Methylomonas sp. 11b: one gene and its partner. The protein of the gene in region 1 binds, or shares a complex with, the protein of each later gene. Links are inferred from orthologs where the notes say so. Each region holds a gene or a part of one and is shown on either strand. Other genes may lie near its edges.

Region 1 (6,076 bases):
TTCTAAGCCGTCGCCAAGTATCTTCGGCGTAGCTATCGCTATCGGTGACGACCAGGTTCGGCCGAAAGCGAATCATGTCAATTGCCAACGGCATGGCTTGGTTAAGGGCGTTTAAGGAATTCTCCGACACGATCAAAAACGGAAAGCCGTCGGAAAATGACGTTTGGTCGCTTTCCAACGCATAGTTAGGATCGACCTTGCGAACATCGTCATCGCTTTGGTAAACCAGTCGGCACTCGGTTTGTAAAAAATCGCTCAGCCAGGCATCGGCACTATCGCCGCAGGTTTTGGCGACACAACAGTCGTGCCAGACCACCACTTCAATGTCGTCGCCGTCTGTAGCTTGCAAAGGCAGGGCTAGATCCGCTTGATTGGGAGCCGACAAAATTAATTGTTGATCTGCAATGCGGGTTTTAATCAACGCCATTTTTGGTAAACGGCGTTGGCTGAGGAACTGTCTATCGCTGTCTATCAGCATCCATTTTCTATCGTACAGCAAGCCCTTCTGATCAACCGGCCAGTGTGCCACACGAATTCCGGCCAGCGATTTGACCGGGTATATATAAATTTCACTGAGTATCGGCATATTATTTTGCTGTTAGCTGAATAGCAGATCGGTTTGGGTATGCAGTAAATGCTCTGCTAAATGTTTTTCAATGTTGTCGAACTTGATGCCGTAACGGCCATTTTCCCGGTCGCAATGTACAACAAGTGCGGAGATATCAAAACGCTTGCCGTCGGCGAATAGTAAATACAGGAATATGCGCTTATTCTTACCGAGTTTTTTCTCGCTGAATATCGCCGCGCCACGGCTACTGACATCCCGCAACACGACCGGAAACAAGCGTGGAAACCAGATGCTTTTGACTTTAACGGCAGCACGGATGTCGTTGCGTCGATAGCGAACCGCACTACGCTTGTTAGACCATGAGCTATCAATCGTGACCTCTTGATCGAGAAAATCTAAAGAGAAATCTGGCTCAGACATGGCAAACGCGGCGAATGTAAAGGTGGCTAAGTATTGATGTTAAACCACTAAAATTCAATAGAGCGGGACGATTATTGACAGAGCCCGGCCGAACCGAATCCGTTAAAATAGCGCTTTTATGTCGTTCCGTATCGGATTATGAAAAAAATTGCGATTATTTCATTTTGTTTTTGTTGGATTTTAGCGTTGTTGCTAAGCGACGCAATTGCCGCGCCTGCCAAGAAAGCCGCACCGGCCAAACCGCAGGTCACCAAGCCCGCCGAGCCTGCCAAGCAGATAGTCAAAATCGGCTATTTCAGTCAGGAGCGAGCAGCGCCGGCAGCCTTGTCCAACCTTGATCCGTTTATCCAGAACAAAGGCCAGATCGGTGCCGAATTGGCGATTGCCGACAATAATACCACCGGGCAATTTACCGGCCAGCACTACGAGTTAAAGAAAGTGGTGGTGCCGGTTGGCGGCGATTTACAGCAGGCCTTCAATCAATTAGGCGACGATGTTGGTTTGGTGGTGTTGAACGTGCAGTCTGACCAACTAAACAAGCTCGCCGACTCGCCGGTGGCGAAAAACAAATTGCTGTTCGATGCCGCTACCAGCGACGACGAGTTGCGCAACACGGATTGCCGCCATCAGATTTTGCACCTATTACCCAGCCGGGCCATGCGTGCCGATGCGCTGGCGCAATATATGCTCAAAAAACGCTGGCAAAACTGGTTTTTGGTGATAGGCCCCACGCCGGAAGACAAGTTATATGCAGCGGCCATTAAACGCGCGGCCAAGAAGTTTGGTATCAAACTGGTCGCGGAAAAAGCCTGGACCAACGATTACGATGCCCGCCGTACCGCCCAATCCGACGTGCCGGTATTTACCCAAGTGGACGATTACGATGTGTTGGTTGTTGCAGACGAACAGGGCTTGTTTGGCGAATATCTGGATTACCGGACCTGGAAACCGCGGCCGGTGATCGGTACCCAGGGTTTGATCGCCACCGCTTGGCATAGAACTCATGAACAATGGGGCGCGGTGCAATTGCAAAATCGCTTCAAGGACACGGCAGGCCGCTGGATGGAAGAAGAAGATTACGCGGCCTATCTGGCGGTGCGGGCGATAGGCGAGGCCAGCGTTCGCAGCAAGTCCAATCAAACCCAGGCGATCAAGGATTATGTGTTTTCCGAGGCGTTTGCGTTGCAGGGCTATAAAGGCATGCCTTTGTCGTTTCGCCCTTGGGACGGGCAATTGCGACAGCCCGTTCTGTTGGCCGCGCCACGTTCCCTGGTGGCCGTGGCACCGGTTGAAGGTTTTTTACATCCTAAGACCGAGCTGGATACTTTGGGCTATGACCAGCCGGAAACGGCTTGTAAGTAACATGGTGTTAACCAAAATCCTAAGTGGGTTACAAGAATGAGTGACAAACGGCGCATGGAAATCAGTCAGTCGGCGATCACTGGCATTCTTGGTGTGGAGGAGGCGAGGCCGCAAAAAAAAGGGCCGGCGCATAAACCGTTCAAGATTCAAAGCCGTTATCAACCGGCCGGGGACCAGCCTACTGCCATCGCCGAGTTGGTGGATGGCATCAACAATGGCGAATTGCATCAAACTCTGTTGGGCGTGACCGGCTCGGGCAAGACCTTTACCGTCGCCAATGTGATCCAGCAAACCCAGCGGCCGGCAATGATCATGGCGCCAAATAAGACGCTGGCGGCACAGCTGTACGGCGAAATGAAGGAGTTTTTTCCGGATAACAGCGTCGAGTATTTCGTTTCCTATTACGACTATTATCAGCCCGAAGCCTATATCCCGGCCTCCGATACCTTCATTGATAAGGACGCCTCGTTGAACGAACATATCGAGCAAATGCGGCTATCGGCTACCAAAGCCTTGCTGGAAAGGCGCGATACTATCGTGGTGGCCACTGTTTCGGCGATTTACGGCTTGGGCGAGCCGGAATCCTATTTCCAGATGGTGCTGCATCTGGTGCGCGGCGATATGATCAAGCAGCGCGACATCCTGCGCCGTCTGGCTGAGATGCAGTACACCCGCAACGATACCGAACTGCGCCGCGCCACTTATCGAGTGCGCGGCGAGGTGATCGATGTGTTTCCGGCCGAATCGGAAGAACAGGCCTTACGAATTGAGTTGTTCGACGACGAAATCGAGCGCTTGTCGATGTTCGACCCGCTGACCGGCGAAGTCACTCAGCGCTTGGCACGTTTCACGCTCTATCCAAAAAGCCATTACGTCACGCCGCGCGACCAATTGCTCAGTGCGGTAGAGAAAATCAAAATCGAACTGGCCGAACGCCTGGAACAATTGCGCGACAATCATAAGCTGGTGGAAGCGCAACGCCTGGAGCAGCGCACGCTGTTCGACATCGAAATGATCATGGAAGTCGGCTATTGCTCCGGTATCGAAAATTACTCTCGGCATTTGTCCAATCGTGCGGATGGCGAATCGCCACCGACCATGTTCGATTATTTGCCTAACGATGCCTTGGTGATCATCGACGAAAGCCATGTCACCGTGCCGCAGATCGGGGCAATGTATAAAGGAGACCGTTCGCGGAAGGAAACCCTGGTGGAGTATGGCTTTCGCTTGCCATCGGCCTTGGACAACCGGCCGCTCAGATTCGAGGAATTCGAACAAATCTGCGGCCAGCGTATCTATGTGTCCGCCACGCCAAGCACTTACGAGAAAGAACATTCCGGCGCGGTGGTAGAACAGGTGGTTAGGCCGACCGGCTTGGTCGATCCGTTGGTCGAAGTGCGGCCGGCGACCCGCCAGGTCGACGATCTGTTGTCGGAAATCACGAAACGCACCGCTGTTCAGGAACGGGTGCTGGTCACCACCTTAACCAAACGTATGTCCGAGGATTTGACCGATTATTTGATGGAGCATGGCGTCAAGGTACGTTATCTGCATTCGGACACCGAAACGGTGGAACGGGTGGAGATTATCCGCGACTTGCGGCTGGGGGTGTTCGATGTGCTGGTCGGGATCAACTTGTTACGAGAAGGGCTGGATATACCGGAAGTGTCGCTGGTAGCGATTCTGGATGCGGATAAGGAAGGTTTCCTGCGCTCGTTGGTATCGCTGGTACAAACCATAGGCCGGGCGGCGCGGAATGCCAACGGCAAGGCCATATTGTACGGCGACAAAATCACGCGCTCTATGCAGTTGGCTATCGACGAAACCGAACGGCGCCGGAATAAGCAGATAGCGTTCAATAAAGAACATAATATCGAGCCTAAAACCATTTTCAAATCGGTGACCGATATATTGGAACTCTCGATTCCCGGTTCCGGCGGTTCGATTTCCAATGCCAGAGCCAAAGTCGCCGAGCCGGCTGGGAATTACAAGGCGATGACACCGAAACAGGCCGCCAAAGCCTTGAAACAACTGGAAGAAAAAATGTATCAGCATGCCAAAAATCTGGAATTTGAAGATGCCGCCCGCGTCAGGGATCAGATCAAATTGTTACAAGCCGAGATGGTCATTTGAGGGGCTTGAGTTTGTAATTAATGCCTTGGCTAACTATTATTTAGTGAATGTTGTCGAGGCCCGTCGCTTGCAAGCTTGGTCGGCAGAAGCTAAACGACGATAGCGAATTCATGAAACAGACGCTGGGAAAAAGATGATACCCGCCAAAAACATATTGAACGAAAATGTTCGCGTGCTGAAAAGCGAGGTATCTAAAACCACATATCAAGGCGTGGCTATCGCGCTTGCCAGCATTATCAGTGCGCTGTTGGCGTTGAGTTATTACTACGTCGGCGAAATCTCTTTAAACGGCATCATCAAAGCACAAACCGAAAACTATGGCTTGTGGATGCTCGAAGCTTTACCGTTCATTTTCGGGTTTTGGGGCCAATATTCCAGCTCGGTAATCGCTTATCAAGCTGGGGCGATGATTTTGGATCAGACCCAGGAATTGCGTTCCCGAGCCGAATCGCTGGAAAAACAAGTCAGTTATTCCACCACCCACGATTCGGTAACAGACTTGCCGAATCGGGTATTGTTCTACGACCGGGTGGAACAAGCGATTTTAGCCGCCGGCAATCAAAACAAAATGCTGTCTATTTTGCTGGTGGAAGTGGCCAATTTTAAGGAAGTGTACGACACACTGGGCCGTAACAGCAGCGATCTAATCCTGAAACAGATAGCCACACGTTTGCAAAGCGTGGTGTTGGGCACCGATAGCGTCGCCCGTATCGACGGCAATATTTTCAGCGTCTTGTTGTCGGCGGTGGATAACGAAACAGCCGGCCTCACCTTGGCGAAAAATATCCAGGCGGCTCTGGATCCGGCGTTTAAAGTCGAACGTCTGAGTCTGGTGATTCATAGCAATATCGGCATCGTTAATTTTCCCGAGCACGGCGACGATGTGGATACGCTGGTGCAAAAAGCCGGCGTGGCATTATTCGTTGCTGGCCAGTCACACGAAGGTTACACCACTTACGCGCCGTCTTACGACGATCACAGTCCTCGCCGTCTGACCTTGATGAGTGAACTGCGCCAGGCCATCGAAAAAGAACAATTACATATTTACTACCAGCCCAAAGTGTCGGTGGCGACAGGGCAAGTTTATGGTGCGGAAGCGTTGGTGCGTTGGCAGCATCCCAAGCACGGCTTTATCTCGCCCGACGAGTTTATTCCGATGGCGGAGAGAACCCGAGTGATCAAGCATCTGACTTCCTGGGTGTTGAAACAATCGTTTAAGCATTGCGCCGAATGGCGTAAACGCGGCTGGGAATTGATTATTTCAGTTAATCTGTCCGCCAAGGATTTGCACGATCCGGAACTGCCGGATGTGATGGCTGGTGTGGCGGCGGCAGCCAATATCAAGCCGGGTTGGATGATGCTGGAAATTACCGAGAGCTCTATCATGACTGATCCGGAGCGGGCAATGGAAGTGATTCAGCGTCTGAATGAAATGGGCTACAAATTGTCGATTGACGACTTTGGCACCGGTTATTCGTCACTGGCTTACTTAAAACGCATGCCGTTGACGGAATTAAAAATCGATAAATCGTTTGTCGTCGATTTGTTGCATAGCGAAAACGATGCGGTGATCGTCAAAGCCACCATCAATCT
Region 2 (6,135 bases), 1.2 Mb from region 1 along the record:
CCGAATCCAAAAAAACTGAATAAAGTCAGCGCTAAACTATCATGTCGCAAAGCATTGACGATTTTGTCCTGCTCCGACAACTCGGCTACCGCAGCCGGCTTGACTGGTGCCAAGGCGTCCGCAGCCGGCAAGTCCAAACTCGCTTCGGCTTGCATCGGCGGATAGCAGACCCCACGGTCGGCACAACCTTGAAACTTTGCCAGCAATTTGATCGTTTCGGCCGCCGAGCTTCCGCGTAGTAGCGGTACGTCGATGCTGATCTGACTGCGGTAGATTTGCACCTGGCCAAATTCCGCATCGTGGTAGGCGGCCCCTTCCGGAAGCTGCAAAGGCGTCAATTGCGTCTGCGAAACACCCTGCAATTTAAGCGACAACTTATCTTTGTATAGGTAATAACCTTCGGCTATTTGCCAGCTCGCTTGCACGGTATTTGGATCTTTCAGACTGGCGAAGAACTGAAACGCTTGCTCCGGCGGCAACAACTCCTCTGAAAACAAACCCGGCGTCAAGCCCTTTAAGCCTTTCACAAATTGATTAAGCGCTCCGCTATTTGCAGCGGGCGGCGCTAACGGCAAGGCAACATCCAGCAGCACTTTTTGCGGGGGATAACAGACGCCGGCATCAGCACACCCCTGATATTTAACCAACAGCTTCAGTTGGGTTTGACGGTTTGGATTAATCAACGGCAACACCACGTCGAGCGCATTTCGATAGACCGACACTTCGCCCAAACTCGGATCATGCTCAACAAGTCCATCCGGCATGACTGCCTGACCCAGTTGAATCGCTTCGGTCTGCGATTGAAACTTGGTTTTATCCCGATACAGGTGGTAGCCTTCGACTATCTGCCAGTGCAATTCGACTTTATCGGCGGTGCCTGCTGTGGCCGTTAACTTAAATGCTTGCTCCGGTGGCAAAAAATCCTGACTATCGAGCGCCGCCGCAGTGCGCCAAAAAACAGCCAACAAACATAATAAAATCAGTCGATGCCAAGGCATGAGTCTATCCATTTCAAATAGTCCAGCGAGCCGCGTTCTATCGCAACCGCAATAATTTCCGGGAGTTGGTAGGGGTGTAGGCTTTTCAAGGTCGCCTCAATCGCCGCATAACGGTCTTGATGACTTTTGATGAGTAGCAAATGTTCCTGAGCGGTTTCGATTTGGCCCTGCCACTCATAAACCGAACGCACACCCGGCAGTATATTGACGCAGGCGGCTAATTTTTGGCTGATGAGAACGCCGGCAAGCTTGTCGGCAACCTCTACATCCGGGCAGGTACAAAGAATCAATTGATACATCGCGATATTATCCTGGAAATTGCACCAAGATGCTCTTAGTATTAGCGGCTTTTTACCGCAACCGAGCTGACCATGAAAACCATGCAAATTATGTTTATCGCTTTTTTGATCGTGCCGTTTGTGGAAATTTACGTGCTATTGCAAGTTGGCGGCTTGATCGGCGCCTTCCCCACTATTCTATTGGTGGTGTTTACGGCGGTACTGGGTGCTTGGCTGCTGCGTCGTCAAGGCTTCGCCACCTGGCAGCGCTTCCAGTCCGGGTTGGCGCAAGGCGAAATTCCGGCTTATGAAATGATCGAAGGCCCCATTTTGCTGGTAGGCGGAGCGCTGTTATTGACACCGGGATTTTTCACCGACATGCTCGGCTTCGCTTGCCTAATCCCGACCTTACGCAGAAAGATTGCTCAGTACATCATCGAGCACCATTTGCTGCAAACCCAGGTGGGCCCGGTATTTCAACAAGCACGCAATTCGCAGACTATTATCGAAGGCGAATACAACAAACAAGATTAACAAAGTCTCTTGAATCCGAATCCGCGCCGGAATCGCGGATTCGGAGCCAGCAACTAAGGCTGATTAGCCCTCGGAAGCCGTATTGCTACCCAAGGTATTTTTATCCAAACTCGAATATGCCGGGCACCAGCCTGAATAACTGGTCGCAACCAAGGCCAAACCAACCAACAACATCAATATGCTGGCGGTAAACAGCGAAACGCTCAGCAGTACCACCCCTGAAACCATGCGGACTTTCTTATCTTTCTCGCCGATGTTGTGCTCAAATTTGATCAAACGTTTATAATCGAAGCTCATTTCCAATCCTCTCTGTGTTGTAGTTATTAGTCCCGACGCACGGCTTTCCCTTAAAGGCAAGCAAATATACACAGCTCTTCAAAATCTGCAAGTTATAAAAAATGGACGTCTCTTCTATCATCACCTCTCTAAACGACGATCAACGTCTGGCCGTTTCTGCCCCGATGCAAGCCATGCTGGTACTGGCCGGCGCCGGTAGCGGCAAAACCCGGGTGCTGGTCCATCGCATCGCTTGGCACATCCAGGTCAACCAGATTTCGCCTTATAACATCCTGGCGGTAACGTTTACCAACAAAGCCGCCAACGAAATGCGCAACCGTATCGAAGAGTTACTGGAGACTCCAGCCCGCGCCATGTGGATAGGCACTTTCCACGGCCTGGCTCACCGTTTACTGCGGCAACACGCCAAGCAAGCCAATCTGCCGGAAACCTTCCAGGTAATGGACAGCGACGACCAATTGCGCATCATCAAACGGCTGATGAAAAACCTGAATCTGGACGACAGCAAATGGCCGCCCAAGCAAGCGCAATGGTTTATCAATGCGCAAAAAGACGAAGGCATCCGCGCCAAGCACATGCAGGACAGCGGCGATTTTTATAACCGGCAGATGAAGCAAGTTTATCTGGCGTACGAAGAAGTATGCCAACGCTCCGGCCTGGTGGATTTTGCCGAATTACTGCTCAGAGCTCACGAATTGCTGCGCGATAACGAAGATTTATTGGCGTTTTATCGGCAGCGCTTCGTACAAGTCCATGTCGACGAATTCCAGGACACCAACACCATTCAATACGCCTGGCTGCGCTTACTCACCGAAGGCAACAACAATCTATTCGTGGTCGGCGACGACGATCAATCGATCTACGGCTGGCGCGGTGCCAAAATCGAAAACATCTTCAATTTCCAAAAGCATTATCCCGAACACGGCATCGTCCGCCTGGAGCAGAACTATCGCTCCAGCGGCCATATCCTGAAAGCCGCCAATACCTTGATCGCCAACAACGACAACCGGATGGGAAAGGAATTATGGACCGATGCCGGTGAAGGCCAGGCCATTTCTCTATATTCGGCGTTTAACGAGCAAGACGAAGCCTATTTCGTGGTCGAGAAAATTCGGCAATGGGTTAAGGATGGCGGCTTGCGTAGCGACACAGCGATTCTGTATCGCTCCAACGCCCAATCGCGGCAATTCGAAGAACGCTTGATGACCACCGCCACGCCCTACCGGGTTTACGGCGGCCTACGCTTTTTCGAGCGCATGGAAATCAAAAACGCCCTCGCCTATCTGCGTTTGTCGACTAATCCACACGACGATCCTTCCTTTGAACGGGTAGTGAATACGCCAACCCGAGGCATCGGCGCCAAGACCCTAGACGACATGCGGATTCTGGCCCGCGAACAACAGCTGTCGCTATGGCAAGCAGCCTTGGTGATGTTGGAGAAAAATCAGTTGCCGGCCCGCGCAGCGAATGCTTTGCGCGGCTTTTTAAACCTGATTCTTGCGCTCGGCGAAACGACGAAAGAGCTGAGTCTGCATGAAACCGTCAAACAAGTAGTCGAGACCAGCGGCCTGATCGAACTTTATAAGAAAGAAAAACAAGACAAAGGCGAAGCCCGGGTAGAAAACCTGGAGGAACTGGTCAACGCCGCGCGCTTGTTCGACTACGATAGTGAAAACGCCGAGAACATGGGCGAGTTGGACATGTTTTTAGCGCACGCCGCATTGGAAGCCGGTGAAATGCAAGGCGAAGTCGATGAAGATTGCGTGCAGTTAATGACGCTACATTCGGCCAAGGGTTTGGAGTTCAAGCTGGTATTTCTAGTGGGCTTAGAAGAAGGCCTATTCCCTTCTCAGCAAGCGCTGGACGACGCCAGCCGGTTACAGGAAGAGCGCCGCCTGTGCTACGTCGGCATAACTCGAGCGATGCAACAGCTGTATCTGACCCACGCCGAATCCCGGCGCCTGTACGGCAAAGACAGCTATCCGCGCGCCTCACGGTTTTTGCGCGAACTACCGCAGGAATCAATTCAGGAAATCAGGTTACGCGCCAACGTCAGCAGACCGGCGACCAATAGCGCATCGCAAACCAAAAGCCTGGGCAGCAAGGGTACTTACAAACTGGGCCAGCCTGTCAGGCACGAGAAATTCGGCGAAGGCGTGGTCCTGCAAATGGAAGGCGAAGGCGAACAGGAACGGGTGCAAATCAACTTCCGCAACGCGGGCATCAAATGGCTGATGCTGGCTTATGCCAAACTGGATGCTGCTTAGAATAGGTTGAAGACGCGGCGTCCGGATAAACCGAACGCCGCGAAACAAGGCAAGCCGACTAAAAAATTAGTCGGTGACGATGATAACTTTCAGGGAGTTAGTGCCGCCGCTGGCGCCGGTCAAATCGCCTTTGGTGCGAATCAGCGCATCGCCCGCTTTTACGACACCACGGACTTTCAAAGCCTTAATCAGACTGTCGGTTACGCTGACCGATTCCATCTTCTCTTTGGCAAACGGAATGGGGAATACACCTTTGTAAAGGGTCACACGACCCAGGGTGCGTTCCTGGCTGCTGAAGGCAAAGATAGGAATATCCGAGCTAATCCGCGACATCCATAGCGGCGTGGAGCCCGATTCGGTCAAAGACGCTATCCCGGCGATTTTGGTATGGTTCGCCATATACATTGCAGACATCGCAATGGCTTCGTCCATCCGTTCGAACTTGTCGGTCATCCGGTGCATGGATTTGGTCACGCTAGGTTGCTTTTCCGTTTCCAGACAGATACGCACCATGGCTTGCACGGTTTTCACCGGATGCTTGCCGGAGGCAGTTTCCGCGGACAACATGATCGCATCGGTACCGTCGACAATAGCGTTGGCCACATCAAATACTTCCGCACGGGTTGGGATCGGATTCTCGATCATCGATTCCATCATCTGTGTCGCGGTAATCACGGCCCGGTTCAGTTCGCGCGAACGACTGATCAGCAGTTTTTGAGCGGCTGGCAGATTGGCGTCGCCGATTTCAACCCCCAAGTCGCCACGCGCGACCATGATCGCGTCAGAGGCCAAGATGATTTCGTCGATAACTTCCATGGCTTCCGCACGCTCTACCTTGGCAACCAAGCCGGCGTAAGAACCGGCTGCTTGCAAAAGCTCACGGGCTTCGTTCATATCAGCTGCGGTGCGCGGGAAGGAGATCGCCACGTAATCGGCTTGAATCACCGCAATGGTTTTGATGTCTTCCTTGTCCTTATCGGTCAAGGCCGCTGCAGACAAGCCGCCGCCCAACAAATTGATACCTTTGTTGTTGGACAAATCGCCGCCCACTACCACTTTCGTGTTGACGCGGGTATTGTCGATCACATCGACCACATCCAGGACTACCCGGCCATCGTCCAGCAACAAACGGGTACCGGGTTTAACTTCGCGAGCCAAAGGTTCGTAGCTGATACCCACTTGGGTATTATCTCCGTCAAGTTTGCCCAGATTAATATCCAAGGCAAAATCCTGACCTTCTTCCAGCCAGACTTTGTTGTCTTTGAAGCGTTCGATACGGATTTTGGGACCTTGCAAATCAGCCAGAATACCGACCCTGCGGCCGGTTTTCTTGCTTAATTCGCGAACGCGGTTGGCGCGATCAATATGATCCTGCGCCGAACCGTGCGAGAAATTAAGCCTTACAACATCGATTCCAGCCTCGAACAACTCTTCAAGTACACCGGGCTTGTCCGTAGCAGGTCCCAGCGTAGCCAGGATTTTCGTTCTTCGTAGCAGCATGTAAACCCTTATTTAGCGTTGAACAAAGCAACCGTGGTATCGAGCATACGGTTTGAAAAACCCCATTCGTTGTCGTACCAGGACAGGACTTTCACGAAATTGCCGCCGGTGACTTTGGTCAGACCCGCTTCGTAGATTGAAGAATGTGGGTTGTGGTTGAAGTCCATAGACACCAATGGCTCGTCGTTGATCGCCAAAATGCCTTTCAATGGACCGGCAGCCGCTTCGCGCAAAATGCCGTCGATTTCTTCTTTAGTAGTG

The links.
Region 2: the proteins of uvrB (region 1) and uvrD are in contact, whole or in part, in a crystal structure (PDB 7EGT), measured with the Thermus thermophilus proteins. The link is inferred for Methylomonas sp. 11b from one-to-one orthologs. Residues at the interface, in WP_096411307.1 of Thermus thermophilus: Glu23, Leu25, Arg26, Asp27, Gly28, Glu29, Arg30, Phe31, Arg55, Glu326, Asp327, Phe328, Glu379, Ser382, Gln383, His398, Gly400, Arg401; in WP_096412145.1 of Thermus thermophilus: His654, Arg656, Phe657, Gln666, Asp668, Glu669, Lys680, Arg681, Leu682, Ser683, Lys685, Tyr686, Ala687.

What each region holds. Positions count from the first base shown.
Region 1 is NZ_KI911557.1:264,174-270,249, forward strand. Bases 2,037-4,934 are described here. They hold uvrB (excinuclease ABC subunit UvrB), read left to right. Parts: upstream 2,037-2,386; coding sequence 2,387-4,483; downstream 4,484-4,934. Other genes in these bases: METH11B_RS0101215 (ABC transporter substrate-binding protein), read left to right, coding at 2,037-2,350; METH11B_RS0101225 (putative bifunctional diguanylate cyclase/phosphodiesterase), read left to right, coding at 4,617-4,934. Also shown: METH11B_RS0101205 (MOSC domain-containing protein), read right to left, coding at 1-586; METH11B_RS0101210 (PilZ domain-containing protein), read right to left, coding at 599-988; more of METH11B_RS0101215, read left to right, coding at 1,127-2,036; more of METH11B_RS0101225, read left to right, coding at 4,935-6,076. UniProt on the Escherichia coli protein: The UvrABC repair system catalyzes the recognition and processing of DNA lesions. A damage recognition complex composed of 2 UvrA and 2 UvrB subunits scans DNA for abnormalities.
Region 2 is NZ_KI911557.1:1,510,838-1,516,972, forward strand. Bases 1,835-4,791 are described here. They hold uvrD (DNA helicase II), read left to right. Parts: upstream 1,835-2,208; coding sequence 2,209-4,374; downstream 4,375-4,791. Other genes in these bases: METH11B_RS0107015 (YgaP family membrane protein), read right to left, coding at 1,874-2,107; pyk (pyruvate kinase), read right to left, coding at 4,441-4,791. Outside these bases: METH11B_RS0107000 (protein-disulfide reductase DsbD), read right to left, coding at 1-998; divalent-cation tolerance protein CutA, read right to left, coding at 980-1,297; METH11B_RS0107010 (FxsA family protein), read left to right, coding at 1,370-1,810; more of pyk, read right to left, coding at 4,792-5,874; gap (type I glyceraldehyde-3-phosphate dehydrogenase), read right to left, coding at 5,883-6,135. UniProt on the Escherichia coli protein: A helicase with DNA-dependent ATPase activity. Unwinds DNA duplexes with 3'-5' polarity. Translocates on single-stranded DNA with 3'-5' polarity. Initiates unwinding more efficiently from a nicked substrate than double-stranded DNA.